One region of the Bradyrhizobium sp. MI1.4 genome, then DNA from elsewhere that is predicted to be linked to it. Evidence: predicted binding sites of a transcription regulator. Region 1 holds the regulator's gene; each other region holds the start of a gene.
The links. The regulator LexA, encoded in region 1, represses DNA repair genes until DNA is damaged. The targets are predictions, from matches to a motif close to TGTTCNNNNTGTGTTCNG.
Positions count from the first base shown of each region.

Region 2: the regulator LexA is predicted to act here: its motif matches at 1,359-1,376, upstream of AC0L23_RS35480 (helicase-related protein).
Region 3: the regulator LexA is predicted to act here: its motif matches at 2,142-2,159, upstream of AC0L23_RS15760 (ATP-dependent helicase).
Region 4: the regulator LexA is predicted to act here: its motif matches at 2,265-2,282, upstream of AC0L23_RS38275 (DNA recombination protein RmuC).

Region 1 is NZ_JBVVPP010000027.1:8,446-13,414, reverse strand. It holds gene AC0L23_RS25085 (molybdopterin molybdotransferase MoeA) at 104-1,315, shown strand; gene lexA (transcriptional repressor LexA) at 1,492-2,193, shown strand; gene AC0L23_RS25075 (hypothetical protein) at 2,687-3,121, shown strand; gene AC0L23_RS25070 (ComEC/Rec2 family competence protein) at 3,260-4,969, opposite strand, start outside.
Region 2 is NZ_JBVVPP010000063.1:19,786-24,754, reverse strand. It holds gene AC0L23_RS35485 (DUF3108 domain-containing protein) at 242-1,051, shown strand; gene AC0L23_RS35480 (helicase-related protein) at 1,641-4,969, shown strand, end outside.
Region 3 is NZ_JBVVPP010000011.1:155,410-160,378, forward strand. It holds gene AC0L23_RS15745 (FAD-binding oxidoreductase) at 1-1,309, opposite strand, end outside; gene AC0L23_RS15750 (thioesterase family protein) at 1,397-1,903, shown strand; gene AC0L23_RS15755 (DUF1328 domain-containing protein) at 1,909-2,082, opposite strand; gene AC0L23_RS15760 (ATP-dependent helicase) at 2,324-4,963, shown strand.
Region 4 is NZ_JBVVPP010000081.1:6,069-11,037, forward strand. It holds gene truA (tRNA pseudouridine(38-40) synthase TruA) at 1-561, opposite strand, end outside; gene fmt (methionyl-tRNA formyltransferase) at 682-1,605, opposite strand; gene def (peptide deformylase) at 1,618-2,142, opposite strand; gene AC0L23_RS38275 (DNA recombination protein RmuC) at 2,314-3,513, shown strand; partial or broken gene AC0L23_RS38280 (GIY-YIG nuclease family protein) at 3,611-3,877, opposite strand; gene AC0L23_RS38285 (DNA recombination protein RmuC) at 3,939-4,969, opposite strand, start outside.

The sequences.
Region 1 (4,969 bases):
GCGGGATGACTGTGCCTGCTCAGCCGCTTTTGCCTCTGCGCCTGCGCTCGGCTAGAAGACGTGCGGAACATTCGCCCGAACGTGCCGAGCAGGAGTTTTCGCCGTGGCCTTGATGCCGGTTTCTGACGCGCTTGCCGCGGTGCTGGCGGGTGCAGAGCCGCTGCCGGAAGAAATGATTTCCCTCGACGAGGCCTACCATCGCGTGCTCGCGCGTGACGTCGTGGCGCGGCGCACGCAGCCGCCGCAAGCGATGTCGGCGATGGACGGCTACGCGGTGCGCGCGGCCGATGCCGCGACGATCGATTCGGAGCTCACCGTCATCGGCGAAGTCGCAGCGGGCCGACCGTTCGAGGGGACGGTCGGAGCCGGCGAGGCCGTGCGGATCTTCACCGGCGGCGTCGTTCCCTTTGGCGCGGACGCCGTCGTGATCCAGGAGGACACGGTCGCCGCCGGCAAGCGCATCACGATCAAGGAAGCCGCGATCGCCGGCCGGCACATCCGCCCCGCCGGCGTCGATTTCCGCGAGGGCGACGTGCTCCTGCGCAAGGGAAGCCGTCTGACCGAGCGAGACCTCGCGCTCGCCGCCGGGATGAATCATCCGCACCTTGCCGTTGTCAGGCGTCCGAAGGTCGCGATTCTCGCCACCGGCGACGAGCTGGTGATGCCGGGCACCACGCCCGGCCACGGCCAGATCGTCTATTCCAACGGCTACGCCCTGCACGCGCTCGCCCGCAGCGAGGGCGCCGAGACCATCGACCTCGGTATTGCCGCCGACACGCTCGAGGCCACCACCGCCGGCATCCGCCGCGCCCGCGAGAGCGGCGCCGACGTCCTGATCACGACCGGCGGCGCATCGGTCGGCGACCACGATCTGGTCCAGCAGGCACTGCGGGACGAAGGCATCGCGATGGCGTTCTGGAAGATCGCGATGCGGCCAGGCAAGCCGATGATGCACGGGCGACTCGGCGCAATGGGTGTGATCGGCCTGCCGGGCAATCCCGTATCGTCCTACGTGTGCGCTTTCCTGTTCATGGTGCCGCTGATTCGCGCCCTGTCGGGCCGTTCAGTGATTCACCATCGCCGTGAACGCGCCGTGCTCGGCCGCGACGTCGGCGCCAACGACCAGCGCGAGGACTATCTGCGCGCGCATCTTGAGGAGCGTGACGATGGCACACGCGTCGTTGTTCCCGTCAATCATCAGGACTCTTCGCTGCTTGCGAATCTCGCTGCAGCACAGGTACTTCTCGTCCGCGCACCATTCGCGCCGAAGGCCGAAGCCGGCACGGCTTGCGAAGTGTTGCGGCTCCCCGTCTGAGCGCCCCCGCAACGCGCGTTCCGCGCACTTTGCTCTGTTCACGGTAAATTAAGCAGTTGCGGAACATGTATCGAACATATAGTGTCTGTTCATGATTTGTTTCGAGCATGCAGCGGCTTATGGCCGAATTCAGCGTCTCGGAATCGGACGACATCAACCGGGGGACTTTGGTCGAGATGTTAACGCGCAAACAATACGAGCTTCTGCGGTTCATCAGTGAACGTCTGAAGGAAAGCGGCGTGCCGCCCTCCTTCGACGAGATGAAGGATGCGCTCGATCTGCGCTCGAAGTCGGGCATCCATCGCCTGATCACGGCGCTCGAGGAGCGTGGCTTCATCCGACGCCTGCCCAACCGCGCCCGTGCGATTGAAGTCATCAAGCTGCCGGAGCTCCAGGCAGCCGCTGGCAGCCGCCGCGGCTTCACGCCGAGCGTCATCGAGGGCAATCTCGGCAAGGTGCGTGCGAGCGCGAGCCTGCCCGCTGACGAGGGCGAACGTCCCGTCGCGGTGCCGGTGATGGGCCGCATCGCGGCCGGCACGCCGATCGAGGCGTTGCAGACCCGCAGCCATACTATCAGCGTACCGCCTGACATGCTCGGCTCGGGCGAGCATTACGCGCTGGAAGTGCGCGGCGACTCGATGGTCGAAGCCGGCATTCTCGACGGCGACATGGCCCTGATCCAGCGCAACGAGAGCGCCGATACCGGCGACATCGTGGTGGCGCTGATCGACGACGAGGAAGCGACACTGAAGCGCTTCCGCCGTCGCGGCGCCTCGATCGCGCTCGAGCCCGCCAACGCGGCCTATGAGGTCCGCATCCTGCCGCCCAACCGGGTGAAGATTCAGGGCAAGCTGATCGGGCTTTACCGGAAGTACTGATACCGGGAGTCTTTCTATCGGCAGTACTTCATATCGGAAGCACTTCATGCCGGAGGTGCTTGGCGCCTCGCGCGCTTCCGATCGACATCGCCGGTCAGAGATTGGAGCGGATCATCGTCCGCTCCGGCTGGATAGCCTTTCTGGTTCTGCACAGACTATCCGGCCCCTCCTCCAACGCTGGCTCCTCGCCACGCCGACGAAGCAGCACCGCTTCAAGCAGCACCGCTTCGCGGCTCGGTTGTTCGAGGAAACAGCGACCAGCGGTCAAGTTCGGCCGTTGCAGCCAAGTTGGCAATGTTCGCGTACGCGCCTCCCGAATGCATCGCGGCGAGCTTTGTTCCTATTGAATTCGGGAAAGATAATGTGATCGCGGCTTGCGGAAGCCAGCCGCAGATTTGCCCACAACCAAGCAGAGCGTTCGTGCTTCCACTCTGATAGAGGCCTGCGCCTCGATAAGAGACGCGGGTTGCTATCCCAGCATGAGGAGCACCCGATGTGTGACTACAGCCTACATGCCGTCGCGTCGCGCCCCGCCGAAGTCGGCGAGACGATCGTCACGACAAGCTTCCGCGGCACCTCGACGCGCGGCTTCGCCTCTGCAGCCGATCCGTCTGTTGCCGTCTGCCTGCTGCCGGGGACGGAGCTCGCCTTCGCCGACGACGTCCGCTACGACAATCGCTGGATCTGGACGCGCACCATCAATTCCCGCGTGGGCAAGTTCGGCAAGATCGATCCGCACGTTCCCGACCGCCATCATGATGCGATCGAATTCCCCGACGGCAAATACGTGCTGGTGACGCAGCTCGTCGAAGGCCAGCGCGCGACGGTGCTGCAACTGCCGGTGACTCAGTCGGTCACCGAGCGCGAGCACAAGGCGCAGATCACCGCCGACAGGCAGCCGACCGTCACGCACCTGCCGATCGGCTGACAGAGCCGCCCTCCGGCTACGAAGTCGGAGGTCAGGATTAAATCGCCATCGCCGGCCGTGGCCGGCGAGATGGTGTGGTTTGCACCCCGCTAATCCGAACGGACGCACCGAACCACTGCGTTGCTCCGCACCATCAGATCAATCGTCGGCTTGCAGGTCGGTGTCCGCCGGCGTTGCGTCCTTGATGCGAGGCGCGGTCGACTTTGGCGCGAGGCTGCCGTCGAAATCACCCTCGCCGGCGCCGGCCGGCAACCAGGGGCGGCTCGTGCCTCTCGCCCTCACTGCCTGAACCACAAAACCGTCACCACGCTGCGTCAGCGCCAGCGCGCTCTGGCTGGCGAGCCGCTGCCGATCGACCACCATCGCCGCGCAATCAGGCGGTGCGGGACGAGTCGTCACCACCAGCGCGGCCCGACTGCAATCGTCCGCGAGAGCGTCGACGCGCAGTGCCAGCGCGACCAGCCTCCCGTCGGCCAGTGGCGTCACGCAGCCGGATTCGTCGCAGGACACGCCATCGGCAAGCGAGGCTCTGCCCGCATCGCGCGGATCGGCGTCGGCAGCGAGCCATTCCTTGAGCAGAAAGCTGTCCTTGTTCGTCCTGATCAGGTGCAGATATCCGTCCCTGCCCCGCACCGCGACGCTGGCGCCATCCCCGGCAATCAGAATGTCGGGCTGCCGCGCCGACAGTCCCCAGAGGATCGCTGCCAGCAGCACCAGGGCGCCGGACCAGCGCAGCGGCGTGCGCAACAAGCCGAGCACAATGATTCCCAGGCTCGCCGCGATCAGCGGCGCGATCCCGAACGCCGGGATGCGGCCCACCGCGCCCGGCAAGGCCGCGACCCAGCGCGAGACCGCGACCATCCACTCGATGCCAATCCCCATCAGCCACCAGAACACGCTGTCCAGCCCGAACGGCGCAGCAAGCAGCCCCAACAGCCCCGCCGGCATCACCAGCGCAGAGACCACCGGCATCGCGCCGAGATTGGCGAGCACGCCGAACGGCGTGACACGGTGGAAATGAAAGGCGGCATAGGGCGTCGTCGCAAGTCCCGCAATCAGCGAAGCCATGAACAGCATCGCAATCTCGCGCCCACCCCACATCGCAATGCGCGCAGTCGCCGAATTGTCCGGCGAGGCAAACAAATTGGGCATGCCGATCTGCACCAGTGCGACCAAGCCGAGCGTTGCCGCAAACGACATCTGAAAACTCGGATGCACCAGCGCTTCCGGCGCGACCGCCAGCACGATCAGCGCAGCCACAGCAAGCGTGCGGAAGGTGATGGCGCGGCGATCGACCATCACCGCGATCAGCACCACCGCCGTCATGAAGAACGACCTTTGCGTGGCGACCTCCGCGCCCGACAGCAGCAGGTAGAACGCAGCGGCGACCAGCGCGGCGGCGGCCGACCATTTCTTGATGGCGAAGCCGGCCGCCAATCCGGGGATCAGAGCGAGCAGCGCGCGCACCGCGAAGAACACGACGCCGGCAACGACGGCCATGTGATAACCGGAGATCGAGAGCACGTGGCCGAGGCCGGAGATGAACATCGCATCGTTGACGGGCGTGGTGATCGCATCGCGCCGCCCGGTGAGCAGCGCGGTCGCGATCGCCCGATTGTCGCCGTCGAGCGTCGCCCGGATGCGGGCATCGATCGCATCGCGCAGGCCTTGCATGAAGGCCGCGTAACGCAGCCGTAAGCCGCCGGTCTCAGGCGGCGACGCCACCGTGATGGCGCCCATCGCGAAGCCGGAGGCGCCGATGCCCTGGAAGAACATGTCACGCGAAAAGTCGTAGCTGCCGGGCCGCACCGGCGCGAGTGGCGGCATCAGCCGTGCCTTCAGCTGAAC
Region 2 (4,969 bases), on a different contig from region 1:
CAAAACGGCAATGATTATCGCGCCTTACCATCACATAAAGGGCGTATTCGCGCCCGAAAAGTCCGGTGGAGTTCCGGACGCGGATAGGCCCGGACGCATTGCTTGGCGCGGTATTTGGCTTAAGTAACAACCGTTCGCGCCCCGATTGGATTGTTTCGTGCTCACAACGCCTCATCTTGCGCCCGGCCTGCGCTCAGCGGAGCGGCGCGCGAGGAATCCGCGCGCTGCCGGCCGCTGGGTCATGGCGGCCCTTGGCGGGCTGGTCTTGGCGTGGGCGGCGGAGCCCGCGGCGGCGCAGGGCAAGCTCGAGGCGCAATATGAGGCGACGCTGGCGGGCATTCCCGTCGGCAAGGGCGCCTGGAATATCGACATCCAGGACGACGTGTTCGCGGCCGCGGCCTCCGGCGGCACCTCGGGGCTTCTAAAATCCTTCGCGGGCGGGTCGGGCACCGGCGCCTCGCAAGGGCGCGTGGTCAACGGCGCGCTGGTCGCGACCGGCTACCAGGCCTCCACCACCACCTCGAAGAAGACCGAAGAGATCCGCATCACGCTCGACAAGGGCAATGTGAAGGATTTTGCCATCCTGCCGGAGCCGCCGGTCGATCCCGACCGCATCGTCGTCACCGATGCGCATCGCCGCGGCGTCTGGGACCCGATGACGGCCTCGCTGGTGCGCGTATCCGGCACCGGCGACGTGCTGTCGGCGGACGCCTGCCACGGCAGCGCCGCCGTGTTCGACGGCCGCATGCGCTATGAGCTCAAGCTCGATTTCAAGCGCATGGAGAACGTCAAGGCGGAGAAGGGCTATCACGGCCAGGTCGTGGTCTGCTCGCTGTATTTCGTGCCCATCGCCGGCTACATCCCCGACCGTCCCGTGATCAAATATCTCGCCGCCCAGCGCAACATCGAGGTCGCGTTCGCGCCGATCGCCGGCACGCGCATCCTGGTCCCGTTCTGGCTGAAAGTGCCGACGCCGCTCGGGCCGGCCATGCTGGAAGCGACCAGCTTCATCACCAGCGCCCAGCCGCCCAAGGTCGCGAAGACGCAGTAGGCCTGCCGTCCCTGCGCTGATCTCCCTTTTGGCGAAAATAAATGCGAGCGATGTCAATGACATGCCTACTGTGCATGGGGTTGTTTTCGCGCTTTTTGTTTGGAGCGGGTCGAGAACCGGGAATCCATTTGACTCCTCCCCGATTCTGATTCGACTCCGCGCCGTCCCCAGCTTTAACGAATCCGCCACCGAAACGTCGCTTGTGCGGCGGGCCAAAACTCCATCTAGTGCGACCCAACAAGCCTCCCGCGACATCTTGCGTGAACGGAACAGGACTCAAGGGGGAGTCAGCGATTCGGCCGCGATTCGTTCTCAACTCGTTCCGAAGCTTAAAGCCAACGGGAAAAGCGTCAAAGTGAGACAGTTGCGCTGGGTTCAGGGAGAGGCGCCGCATTCTCCGCCGTCATGCCCCGGCTTGACCGGCGCATCCAGTACGCCGCGCCCTCTCGGTTTGATCTGCGCCGCCTCTGGAATACTGGATCGCCCGGTCGAGCCGGGCGATGACACCAGCGCGTGAGGCGGGCCCTTCGCGCCACCGCCCCAAAACAGCACTGACATTCGCCCCAATCGCCATTACCTAATCCCCCAGATGCCTTTTTCCTCCTCTCCCTTCGCTTCCGAGCGGCTTCCCGGCGCCGGCGTCACTGCGGTGCTTGGTCCCACCAACACCGGCAAGACCCATCTCGCCATCGAGCGGATGCTCGCGCATCCCTCCGGCATGATCGGGCTGCCGCTGCGCCTGCTGGCGCGCGAGGTCTACAACAAGATCGCAGCAAGGCTCGGCCCCGATGCCGTCGCGCTCGTGACCGGCGAGGAGAAGATCAAGCCGAAAGCGCCGCGCTATTGGGTCTCGACCGTCGAGGCGATGCCGCGGGATCTCGACGTCTCGTTCCTCGCCGTCGACGAGGTGCAGATCGCATCTGATCTGGAACGCGGCCACGTCTTCACCGATCGCATCCTCAACCGCCGCGGCCGCGACGAGACGCTGCTGCTCGGCGCTGCGACCATGCGCCCGATCATCGAGCGGCTGCTGCCGGGCGTCTCCATGATCACGCGGCCGCGCCTGTCGCAGCTGGAATTCGCGGGTGATCGCAAGATCACGCGGCAGCCGCGCCGCACCGCCATCGTCGCCTTCTCGGCCGACGAGGTCTACGCCATCGCCGAGCTGATCCGCCGCCAGCATGGCGGCGCCGCCGTGGTGCTGGGTTCGCTGTCGCCGCGCACCCGCAACGCGCAGGTCGCGATGTTCCAGAACGGCGAGGTCGATTACCTCGTCGCCACCGACGCCGTCGGCATGGGCCTCAATCTCGACGTCGACCACGTCGCCTTTGCCTCCGACCGCAAGTACGACGGCTACCAGTTCCGCCGCCTGACGCCGTCCGAATTCGCCCAGATCGCCGGCCGCGCCGGCCGCGCCACCCGCAACGGCACCTTCGGCACCACCGGCCGCTGCGGCCCGTTCGAGCCCGAGCTCGTCAATGCGCTGCAGAACCACACCTTCGATCCCGTGAAGGTTTTGCAATGGCGCAATTCGAAGCTGGATTTTGCTTCCCTCGGCGCGCTCCAGGTCTCGCTGAACCTGGCCCCCGGCCACGAGGCGCTGACGCGCGCGCCGATTGCCGAGGACATGCGCGTGCTCGACCACGCCGCCCGCGACGCCGAGGTGCGCGATGTCGCGCATGGCAAGGACGCCGTGGAACGGCTGTGGGAGGCCTGCCAGGTCCCGGATTATCGAAAGCTGTCGCCGGCCGCCCATGCTGAGCTGGTGACGACGCTGTACGGCTTCCTGATGCGGAAGGGATGCATCCCCGACGCCTGGTTCAGGACCCAGATCGACCAGGCCGACCGCGTCGACGGCGATATCGACACGCTGTCGGCCCGGATCGCGCAGATTCGCACCTGGACCTTCGTCGCCAACCGCCCCGACTGGCTGAAAGACCCCGAACGCTGGCAGGGGATCGCCCGCGAGGTCGAAAATAAATTATCGGATGCGCTCCATGAACGCTTGACTGAGCGTTTCGTTGATCGCCGGACCAGTGTATTGATGCGCCGCCTGCGGGAGAACACGAGCTTGAATACGGAAATCGGCAAGACCGGCGAAGTCATCGTCGAAGGCCATGTCATCGGCCGCCTCGATGGCTTCACCTTTGCACCGGATGCGGCGGAAGCCGGCTCCGATGCGAAAGCGTTGCAGGCTGCAGCGCAGGCCGTGCTCGCCGGCGAGATCAACGCGCGCGCCGAAAAACTGAGCAATGCGCCGGACGAGCAGTTCGTGCTGACCTCGGAAGGCATCATCCGCTGGACCGGCGACGCCGTGGCGCGGCTGTCTGCCGCAGAGGAGGCGCTGCATCCGCGCATCCGCATCATCTCCGACGAACGCCTCACGGGCGCCCCCCGCGACAAGGTGCAGGCCCGGCTCGAGCTCTGGCTCAAGACGCATATCGAAAAGCTGCTCGGGCCGCTGTTCGAGCTCAGCAAGGCCGAGGACGTCACCGGCATCGCCCGCGGCATCGCCTATCAACTCGTCGAGGCGCTCGGCGTGCTGGAGCGCCCGAAGATCGCCAACGAGCTGAAGGATCTCGACCAGCCCTCGCGGGCGACCTTGCGCAAATACGGCGTCCGCTTCGGCGCCTATCACCTCTATTTCCCCGGCCTGCTCAAGCCGGCCGGGCGTGCGCTGGCCGCGCTGCTCTGGGCGCTGAAGCAGGACAATGTCGATCCCTCCGCGCTGTCGGGCGCGCAGCATCTGGCAAGCTCCGGCCGCACCTCGTTCCCGGTCGACAAGCAGCTGCCGCGCGATGCCTATCGCGTGCTCGGCTACAAGCAGGCCGGCGAGCGCGCCGTGCGCGTCGATATCCTCGAGCGCCTGGCCGATCTGATCCGTCCGGCGCTGGCCTGGCGCGAGAACGCGTCTGGCGAAAAGCCCGCCGGGGCATTCGACGGCCGCAGCTTTGTGGTGACGCAGGCGATGACCTCGCTCACCGGCTCCGCCGGCGAAGACTTTGCCTCCGTGCTGCGTGCGCTCGGCTATCGCATGGACAAGCGCCCGCCGCTGCCGGCGAAGCCGGCTGCGGCTGTTGCCGAGACGCCTATTGCTGACGCGCCTGTTGCTGAAGCCTCCAGCGAAGAGACGCCCGCAACCGAAACGCCGGTCGAGGACGCCGCAACCCCTGCGGATGCCGCGATCGAAGCCGCTGCCGAGCCTGTGACCGTCGAAGACGCGCCCGGGATGGAGCAGCACGACGAGCCCGCGCATGACGAGCCGGCGCTCGAAGCTTCCGTCACGCCGGAAGACGCTCCCGGCATCGCGCCACCTGCGGAAGAGCCTGTTGCCCCCGCTGAAGCTGTCGAAACCGCACCTGCCGAAACCGCGCCTGCAGAGACCGCTGCAACTGAAGCCGCTGCGTCGGCCGATGCGGCAGCGCCCGTGGAAGCCGCGGCGACGCCCGCCGAGCCCGAGCTCATTGAGGTCTGGCGTCCCGCGGGCCGTCACGATGATCGCAAGCCGCGCCACGAGCGCCATCGCAACCAGCGTCATCACCAGCCGCGTCCACAGGCGGCCGCTGAAGCCGGCGCTGCGCCTGCCGAAGGCGAAGCCCAGCCTGCCGCCGACGGCGAGAAGCGCGGTGAGCGCCATCGCCATGGCGGCGGTCATCGTCGAGATGGTGGCAGGGACTTCCGCAAGCCGCGAGAAGGTAGCGCCGAAGCTGCGCCGCGTCCCGAGGGCCGCGACGACAAGAACCGCCGCTTCGAGGGCAAAAATGGCGGCAACAAGGACCGCGACAACAAGGACCGCAACAAGGGCAAGTTCGGCGGCGATCGCGACAAGGGCCGCGATAACCGTGGCCGCGACCGCGACAAGGGCCGCGACCGCCAGGGCGGCCCGTCGCTGCGGCCCTACGCATCGAGCGCCACCCC
Region 3 (4,969 bases), on a different contig from region 1:
GCTTGCCCTGACCGATGCCGTGCTCGCCAGTGCAGGTGCCGTCCATCGCCTGCGCGCGCTCGACCAGCCGATGCATGAACTCCTCGCCGCGCGCCATCTCGTCGGCATCGTTGGTGTCGCAGACCAGCGAGCAGTGGAAATTGCCGTCGCCGACATGGCCGACGATCGGCGACAACAGGTTGAGGCGCTTGAGATCTTCCTCGGTCTCGCCGACGCATTCGGCAAGCCGCGAGATCGGCACGCAAACGTCGGTCGCGACCACCCCGATGCTGTCGCCGGGCCGCAGCGCTTTCACCGACCAATAGGCGTCGTGCCGCGCCTGCCACAGTTTTGTGCGGTCCTCCGGCTTGGTGGTCCAGGAGAAATCGCCGCCGCCGCAATCCCTGGCGATCTCGCCGAAGGCCTTGGACTGTTCGGCGACCTCTATCTCGCTGCCGTGGAATTCCATCAGCAGCAGCGGCGTTTCGGGCAGGGTCAACTTCGAATAGGCGTTGCAGGCCCGCACCTGCGCGGCGTTGAGCAGCTCGATGCGCGCCACGGGAATACCGGTCTGGATCGCCAGGATCACGGCCTGACACGCCCCGTGCACGGTCTCGAACGACACCGCTCCGGCCGCGATCGTATCGGGGATGCCGCGCAGGCGGATGGTCAGCTCCGAGATGATGCCGAGCGTGCCCTCGGCGCCGACGAACAGATGCGTCAGGTCGTAGCCGGCGGATGATTTCTTCGCACGCGTGCCGGTCGTGATGATCTCGCCGTCGCCGCGGACCACTTTCAGCGCCAGCACACTGTCGCGCATGGTGCCGTAGCGCACCGCATTGGTGCCGGAAGCGCGGGTCGAGGCCATGCCACCGAGGGAAGCGTCCGCGCCGGGGTCGATCGGGAAGAACAGGCCCTGGTCGCGCAGATGCTCGTTGAGCGCCTTGCGGGTGACCCCGGGCTGGATCACGCAATCGAGGTCCTCGGCATGCACCGCGAGCACCTTGTTCATGTCGCGCAGGTCGATGCAGATTCCGCCGGCGGGTGCGTTGACCTGGCCCTCGAGCGAGGTGCCGGTGCCGAAGGCGATGACGGGCACGCCGTTTTTCGCGCAGATCCGCACCACGTCCTGGATGTCGGCAGTCTCCTGCGCCATCACCACGCCGTCCGGCGGCTGGTTCACGATCCATGTGGTGGTATGGCCGTGCTGCTCGCGGACGGCTTGCGAGGTGATGAGGCGGTTGCCGAACCGCGCGGCAAGTTGCTCCAGCGCGCTCGCGAGGGCTTTCGGCGCCGGCCGCGGCGGATTATTGGTGATGGTCGTACCCACGGACGTTCCTCCCGACGAGACGAACCGTGGCAAAGGACATCTCACCGGTCAAGTCAAGCGACCGGACGCATAGCTGGGGAAGGACACATGCCGGAGACTGCTGCCACAACGATCGAGGGCGTGCCGTTCCGCTCGTCAATCATGCAGATCGAGCCGCAATGGATCGACTACAACGGCCACCTCAACATGGCCTATTACAACGTGATGTTCGACCGCGCGATCGACCAGATGTGGCTGACGCTCGGGATCGGACCGGGCTACATGAAGGAGCGCGGCGGCTCGACCTTCACCGCCGAATGCCACGTGCGGTATTTGCGCGAAATCCACCTCGACGATCCCGTGCAGGTCTCGGTCTGGCTGCTGGAAGCCGACGACAAGCGGCTGCACACCTTCCAGGAGCTGCGGCACGCGACCGAAGGATGGCTGTCCGCCACATCGGAAAACATGTCGCTTCACATCGACATGGGCTCACGAAAGGTGGCGGCTTTTCCCCCAGACATCCGTGAGCGCATCGCAGCGGTGGTCAAGGCCCACAGCGCCGTCCCGCGGCCCGAGGGCATCGGCCGGAACGTGGCGATGCCCTCGAAGCGGTAAGCGCGCTAAACCCTGTTACGACCCCGTGCCAGTCCGACAACGGCCGAGACCAGGAACAACACGACTGCGATGAAGAAGATGATCTTGGCGATTTCGATCGACGCGCCGGCGAGGCCGCCAAAGCCCAGGATACCGGCGATCAGGGCGATAACCAGAAACGTAACTACCCAGCTAAGCATGATCCGAACCTCTGTTTCGATGTCTGTCTGCGATCGGCGCGGCTGACGCGCCTCACTTGCAGAACCAATCGCCAACTCGGAACAATGGTTCCGGGCCGCTGAAGCCGGAAATTCGCCTGACCGACAGGAACAAATTGGCTTTCGGCGCACGTGGAAAACCCCTGTCCGCGGCCCCATATAGGGACCAATCCCTGTTAAGAAGGCTCCCCTTTCACCACCCCGCGGTGCCAACGTGGGGCAAATGATTCGCATGACCGAGCCGAGCAAGATCACGTCCCAGAGCGTCCCCGACCACCAGCCCGCAGCCGGCGGCATCGCCGCGCGTGCGCGCGCCTCGGTAGGCCCGCAATACCTGTCCGGGCTCAATCCGGAGCAGCGCGAGGCTGTGGAGACGCTGGACGGGCCGGTTCTGGTGCTGGCCGGCGCCGGCACCGGCAAGACCCGCGTGCTGACCACGCGCATCGCCCACATCCTGAGCCAGGGCCGCGCCCGCCCATCCGAAATCCTGTCGGTGACCTTCACCAACAAGGCCGCGCGCGAAATGAAACATCGGCTCGGTCAGATGCTCGGCCATGCCGTCGAAGGCATGCCGTGGCTCGGCACCTTCCACTCCATCGGCGGGCGCATCCTGCGCACCCACGCCGAGCTGGCGCAGCTCAAGTCGAACTTCACCGTGCTCGACGTCGACGATCAGGTCCGACTGCTCAAGCAGCTTCTGCAAGCCGACAATATCGACGACAAGCGCTGGCCGGCGCGCATGCTGGCCGGGCTGATCGACGGCTGGAAGAACCGCGGCCTGACGCCGTCGCAGGTGCCGTCGGGCGAAGCCGCCGTGTTCGCCAACGGCAAGGGCGGCAAGCTCTATGCGAGCTACCAGGAGCGGCTGAAGATCCTGAACGCCGCCGATTTCGGCGATCTGCTGCTCGAGGACATCCGCATCTTCCGCGAGCACCCGGATATCCTGCGGCAGTACCAGCAGCGCTTCAAATTCATCCTGGTCGATGAGTATCAAGACACCAACGTCGCTCAATATCTGTGGCTGCGGCTGCTGTCCCAAGCGCCGACTTCTTTTGCCTCTCCCCGCGTGCGGGGAGAGGTCGGATCGCCCGGCAGCGCAATTGCGCGCCCGAGCGATCCGGGTGAGGGGGACTCTCAGCAAGCTGAGCTCGTGGAGGCAGCCCCTCATCCTGACCTTCTCAGCGTGAGCGAAGCTCGTCGCGACCCCGCAAGCGGGGAGAAGGAGCAGACGCGCCACGTCAAAAACATCTGCTGCGTCGGCGACGACGACCAGTCGATCTATGGCTGGCGCGGCGCGGAGGTCGACAACATCCTGCGCTTCGACCATGATTTCCCCGGCGCCAAGGTCATCCGCCTCGAGCGCAACTACCGCTCGACGGGCCACATCCTCGCCGCCGCCTCGCACCTGATCGCCCACAACGAGGGCCGGCTCGGCAAGACGCTGCGCACCGAGGACCAGGACGGCGAGAAGGTCACGGTAACAGGCTCTTGGGATTCGGAAGAGGAAGCCCGCGGCATCGGCGAGGAGATCGAGCAGATCCAGCGCCAGGGCGACAAGCTCAACGAGATCGCGATTCTGGTGCGCGCCTCCTACCAGATGCGCGAGTTCGAGGACCGCTTCGTCACGCTCGGCCTGCCCTATCGCGTCATCGGCGGCCCGCGCTTCTACGAGCGCGCCGAGATCCGCGATGCGCTGGCTTATCTCCGCGTCATCAATTCACCGGCCGACGATCTCGCCTTCGAGCGCATCGTCAACACGCCCAAGCGCGGCCTGGGCGATGCCACCGTGCAGATGCTGCACGATCACGCCCGCAAGCGCCGCATCCCGCTGTTCGAGGCGGCGCGCGCGGTGGTCGAGACCGATGAGCTGAAGCCGAAGGCGCGCGGCTCCTTGCGCGACGTCGTCGCCCAGTTCGACCGCTGGCGCGCCCAGCGCGAGGTCACCTCGCACACCGAGCTCGCCGAGATCGTGCTCGACGAGAGCGGCTACACCGAGATGTGGCAGAAGGACCGTTCGGCGGACGCCGCGGGTCGGCTCGAAAACCTCAAGGAGCTGGTGCGCTCGATGGAGGAGTTCGAGAACCTGCAAGGGTTTTTGGAGCACATCTCACTGGTGATGGACCGCGACAGCGGCGCCGACGAGGACGCGGTGTCGCTGATGACGCTGCATTCGGCCAAGGGGCTGGAATTCGACAACGTGTTCCTGCCCGGCTGGGAGGAAGGCCTGTTTCCGAGCCAGCGCACGTTGGACGAACAGGGCCGCGCCGGCCTCGAGGAAGAGCGCCGGCTCGGTCATGTCGGCCTGACCCGGGCCCGCCGCCGCGCCAAAATCTATTTTGCCACCAACCGCCGGATCCACGGCACCTGGTCGACCACGATCCCCTCGCGCTTTCTCGACGAACTGCCCGCGGCCAATGTCGAGATCACGGAATCCAAGGGCGGCTCGGCCTGGGGCGGCACCGGCGGCTACGGCGCCTCCCGCTTCGACGACATGGAAGCGTTCGGCTCCACCTATTCGACCCCGGGCTGGCAGCGCGCCCAGGCCAATCGCAATCGCGGCGGCGGTGGCGGCGGCAATGGCGGCCGCGGCAGTTTCGAGGAACAGGCCTCGTCGTTTTCGTCCCAGTCGTCCTCGCCCGATTTCGGCAGCTTCTCCTCGCGCCGCCGCGGGCCGCTGACGATCGAGGGCGAGCTGGTGGCCAAATCCACCGGCACGACCTCGGAATTCTCCCTCTCCGACCGCGTCTTTCACCAGAAATTCGGCTATGGCCGCGTCACCAAGATCGACGGCAACAAGCTCACCATCGCCTTCGACAAGGCGGGGGAGAAGAAGGTCGTGGACAGTTTTGTGCAGCGGGCGTGAGGCCTG
Region 4 (4,969 bases), on a different contig from region 1:
GGTGACTATGGTGATCTCGCGCCCGTCGCGCAGCACGTCGAGCTGATCGAGCGTCTTCTCCGGCGACCTGGCCTGGCACTCGGTGTCGCGGAAGGTGGTGAAATCGTGCTTGCCGAGCAGGCGTTGTGCCGCCGCATGCATCGCATCGGCGTCGAGCCGGCGCGGCACGCGCCAGGCGTGGCCGGCATCGAGTGCGAGATTGGCGCGAGTGTTGACGATACGGTAGCGGTAGTGGCGCTTGATGGCCGAAAAGCGCGCCTCGAAACTATCAGGCACGATATCCGCTTCGAGCACCGCGACAGGATGCGGGCGCAGATGCGCATTCAAGCCGTCGCGAAAACGGCCCGGCGGAAACTGCTTGCCGACATCGACATGCGCGACCTGGCCGCGCGCATGCACGCCGGCATCGGTGCGGCCGGCACCATGGACGCGCGCATCCGCGCCGGTCATCGCCTTCACAGCGGCCTCCAACGCGCCCTGCACCGAGGGCAGCGTCTCCTGCACCTGCCAGCCGAAGAACGGCGCGCCGTCATATTCGATGGTGAGCTTGTAGCGGGGCATCTTGTCCAGTTTCGCTGTCATCGCCCGGCTCGACCGGGCAATCCAGTACTCCGCAGCCTATCCGTTCGACCGAGAAGCCTCGGCGTACTGGATACCCCGCCCTCGCGGGGTATGACAGCGTCAGGTGAATTTGGCGCCGGTCTTCAACGGCACGCCGCGCAGGAAGTCCGCGGCCTGCATGCGTGCCTTGCCTTCGCGCTGGAGCTCGATCAGACGGATTGCACCCTCGCCGCAGGCGATGGTGAGGTGATCGTCGAGCACCTCGCCGGGTGCGCCCGTGCCTTTCGCCAGCTCGCAGCGCAGGATCTTGACCCGCGCATTCTCAAGTTCGGCCCAGGCGCCGGGAAACGGCGACAGGCCGTGGATATGGCGCAGCACCTCGCGCGCGGGCCTGGTCCAGTCGATCCGCGCCTCGGCCTTGTCGATCTTGGCGGCATAGGTGACGCCGTCCTCGCTCTGCTGCTTCAGCTGAAGCCCACCGCGGGCCAGCGCGGCCATGGCGCGCACCATCAGATCGGCACCGAGCCGCGACAGACGATCGTGCAGATCGAGCGCGGTCATGTTGTCCGTGATCGCGAGCCGTTCCGCCATGGCGACGTCGCCGGTGTCGAGGCCAACATCCATCTTCATCACCATCACGCCGCTCTCGGCATCGCCGGCCATGATCGCGCGGTTGATGGGAGCGGCACCGCGCCAGCGTGGCAGCAGCGAGGCGTGCAGGTTGTAGCAGCCGAGCTTCGGCGCATCGAGGATCGCCTGCGGCAGGATCATGCCATAGGCGACGACGACGGCCGCATCGGCGTCAAAGGCGCGAAATTCTTCCAGCGCCTCCGGCGTTTTCAAAGTCTTCGGCGTCAGCACGGGCACACCGAGCTTTCGCGCAGCCTCTTCCACCGGGGTCGGCTGCAATTGCAGCCCGCGCCGTCCGCCGGGCTTCGGCGCGCGCGTGTACACGGCCGCGATCTCGTGGCCATGCGCGACGAGCTCGAGCAGCGTCGGCACGGAGAAATCGGGCGTGCCCATGAAGATCAGGCGGAGGGGCATCGACAGAGAACCTCACTCCGCGCGCTTGGCGGCTTTCTCGAACTTCTTCAGCACGCGGTCGCGCTTGAGCTTTGACAGATAGTCGACGAACAGCACGCCGTTGAGATGGTCGATCTCGTGTTGGATGCAGGTGGCGTAGAGGCCTTCGGCGTCCTCCTCGTGCACCTTGCCGTCGAGATCGGTGTAGCGCACCCGCACCTTCGCAGGGCGCTCGACCTCCTCGTAATATTCGGGGATCGACAGGCAGCCTTCCTCGTAGACCGACAGGTCCTCCGAAGAGGCGATGATTTCCGGATTGATGAAGACGCGCGGCTCGGGCTTGGTCTCGCCGTCCTGGTCGGGCTTGGCGAGGTCCATGGTGATCAGCCGCAACGGCTGCGCGATCTGGATCGCCGCGAGCCCGATGCCGGGCGCGTCGTACATGGTCTCGAACATGTCGTCGGCAAGCTTGCGGATCTCCGGCGTGACCTTCTCGATCGGCTTGGAGACCAGACGCAGCTGCTTGTCGGGCAGGATGATGATTTCTCTGAGGGCCATGGCCGCGATTTAAGCCGCGCGTTCGATGCGGTCAATGCGGCCGGGAACCCCGTTAACCCTCCGCTAACCATAAAACTTCAGGTTTCGTTAACCATAAAAATTAACAGAGCATTTACCATAAATGTTCGCTATTCGTTCGTGTCTCGAAGCGAATCGGCTAGAAGCAGGGGCATGAACGAGGTCATTTTCATGCTTGGCGACTGGCCGGTGCGCACCGTGGACGCGCTGATCGGCTTCGGCGCCCTGGTCCTTATCCTGCTGCTCGTGATTGCCGTCGTGATCGCGCGGTCAGGGCGGCGCGGCGCGGAACTCGCGATGGCCAACGCCATCCGCGCCGACGAGCTCGAGGAGCGCATCAGCCAGATGCTGCACGCCCAGAGCGAGGCTGCGGGGCGAGTCGACGCCATGACCCAGACGCTGGCCGGCCGCCAGGCCGACATGGCGCGCGCGGTCAACGAGCGGCTGGATTCGGTGACCCACCGCGTCGGCCAGTCCATGGAGCACTCGACCCGCAACACCATGGAGAGCCTGCACGCGCTGCACGAGCGGCTCGGCATCATCGACAGCGCACACAAGAACCTCACCGACCTCACCACGCAGGTGACGACCCTGCGCGACGTGCTCGCCAACAAGCAGTCGCGCGGCGCCTTCGGTCAGGCGCGGATGGAAGCGATCGTCCAGGACGGTCTGCCGAAGGGCGCCTACGAGTTCCAGTTCACGCTCTCGACCGGCAAGCGTCCGGACTGCGTCGTGTTCCTGCCCGACCAGCGTCCGCTCTGCATCGACGCGAAATTTCCGCTGGAGGCGATGACCGCGCTGCATGATGCACGCACCGATGAGGAAAAGCGCATCGCCACGCAGCGGCTGCGCGGTGACGTGATGAAGCATGTCAGCGACATCGCCGAAAAATATCTCGTCGCCGGCGAGACCCAGGAAATGGCGTTGATGTTCGTGCCGTCGGAATCGGTCTACGCCGAGATCCACGACGGTTTCGACGACGTGATCCAGAAGGCGTATCGCGCCCGTGTCGTGCTGGTGTCGCCGTCGCTGCTGATGCTGGCGATCCAGGTGATGCAGCAGATCATGAAGGACGCGCGCATGCGCGATGCCGCCGACCAGATCCAGACCGAAGTGATCAAGCTCGGCGACGACCTCGGCCGCCTGCGCGATCGCGTGCTGAAATTGCAGAAGCACTTTGCCGACGCGAACGAGGACGTCCGCCAGATCCTGATCTCCGCCGACAAGATCGAGAAGCGCGCGGGGCGCATCGAAGAGCTCGATTTCAGCAAGAGCGATGCCCCCGAAGCCCCGCATCTCGTGGCGACCGGCGCTGCCGAGTTGTTCCCGAGGAAGCTCCAGGCGGGGGAGTAGAATATAGAACACACTGTCGTCGCCGGCTTGACCGGGCGACCCAGTATTCCAGAGGCCGGAGTTATGGAGGGCCCGCGATCTCCGCATAGAGATCGTTTCAATCGGGATTATCCTTCTCGATCAGCGCAATCTTCCAGGCGCGCGTCCATTTTTTCAGGCGCTTCTCGCGTTTTATCGCATTCTCGGGATCATCGAATTGCTCGAAATAGACTAGCTTCACAACGCCCTATTCCTTCGTGAAGCTCTCGACTAACTGCAATTTGTGTTCGGCCACACGGCGGATGAGATCGTTCGTTACGCCAATGTAGAGCGTGTCGCCCATCTTGCTGGCGAGAATGTACACGTAGTAGCAGCGCCCGCCCATCTGCCGTCTCTGGGATACTGGGTCGCCCGGTCAAGCCGGCGACGACAGTGTGTTCTATATTCTACTCCCCCGCCTGGAGCTTCCTCGGGAACAACTCGGCAGCGCCGGTCGCCACGAGATGCGGGGCTTCGGGGGCATCGCTCTTGCTGAAATCGAGCTCTTCGATGCGCCCCGCGCGCTTCTCGATCTTGTCGGCGGAGATCAGGATCTGGCGGACGTCCTCGTTCGCGTCGGCAAAGTGCTTCTGCAATTTCAGCACGCGATCGCGCAGGCGGCCGAGGTCGTCGCCGAGCTTGATCACTTCGGTCTGGATCTGGTCGGCGGCATCGCGCATGCGCGCGTCCTTCATGATCTGCTGCATCACCTGGATCGCCAGCATCAGCAGCGACGGCGACACCAGCACGACACGGGCGCGATACGCCTTCTGGATCACGTCGTCGAAACCGTCGTGGATCTCGGCGTAGACCGATTCCGACGGCACGAACATCAACGCCATTTCCTGGGTCTCGCCGGCGACGAGATATTTTTCGGCGATGTCGCTGACATGCTTCATCACGTCACCGCGCAGCCGCTGCGTGGCGATGCGCTTTTCCTCATCGGTGCGTGCATCATGCAGCGCGGTCATCGCCTCCAGCGGAAATTTCGCGTCGATGCAGAGCGGACGCTGGTCGGGCAGGAACACGACGCAGTCCGGACGCTTGCCGGTCGAGAGCGTGAACTGGAACTCGTAGGCGCCCTTCGGCAGACCGTCCTGGACGATCGCTTCCATCCGCGCCTGACCGAAGGCGCCGCGCGACTGCTTGTTGGCGAGCACGTCGCGCAGGGTCGTCACCTGCGTGGTGAGGTCGGTGAGGTTCTTGTGTGCGCTGTCGATGATGCCGAGCCGCTCGTGCAGCGCGTGCAGGCTCTCCATGGTGTTGCGGGTCGAGTGCTCCATGGACTGGCCGACGCGGTGGGTCACCGAATCCAGCCGCTCGTTGACCGCGCGCGCCATGTCGGCCTGGCGGCCGGCCAGCGTCTGGGTCATGGCGTCGACTCGCCCCGCAGCCTCGCTCTGGGCGTGCAGCATCTGGCTGATGCGCTCCTCGAGCT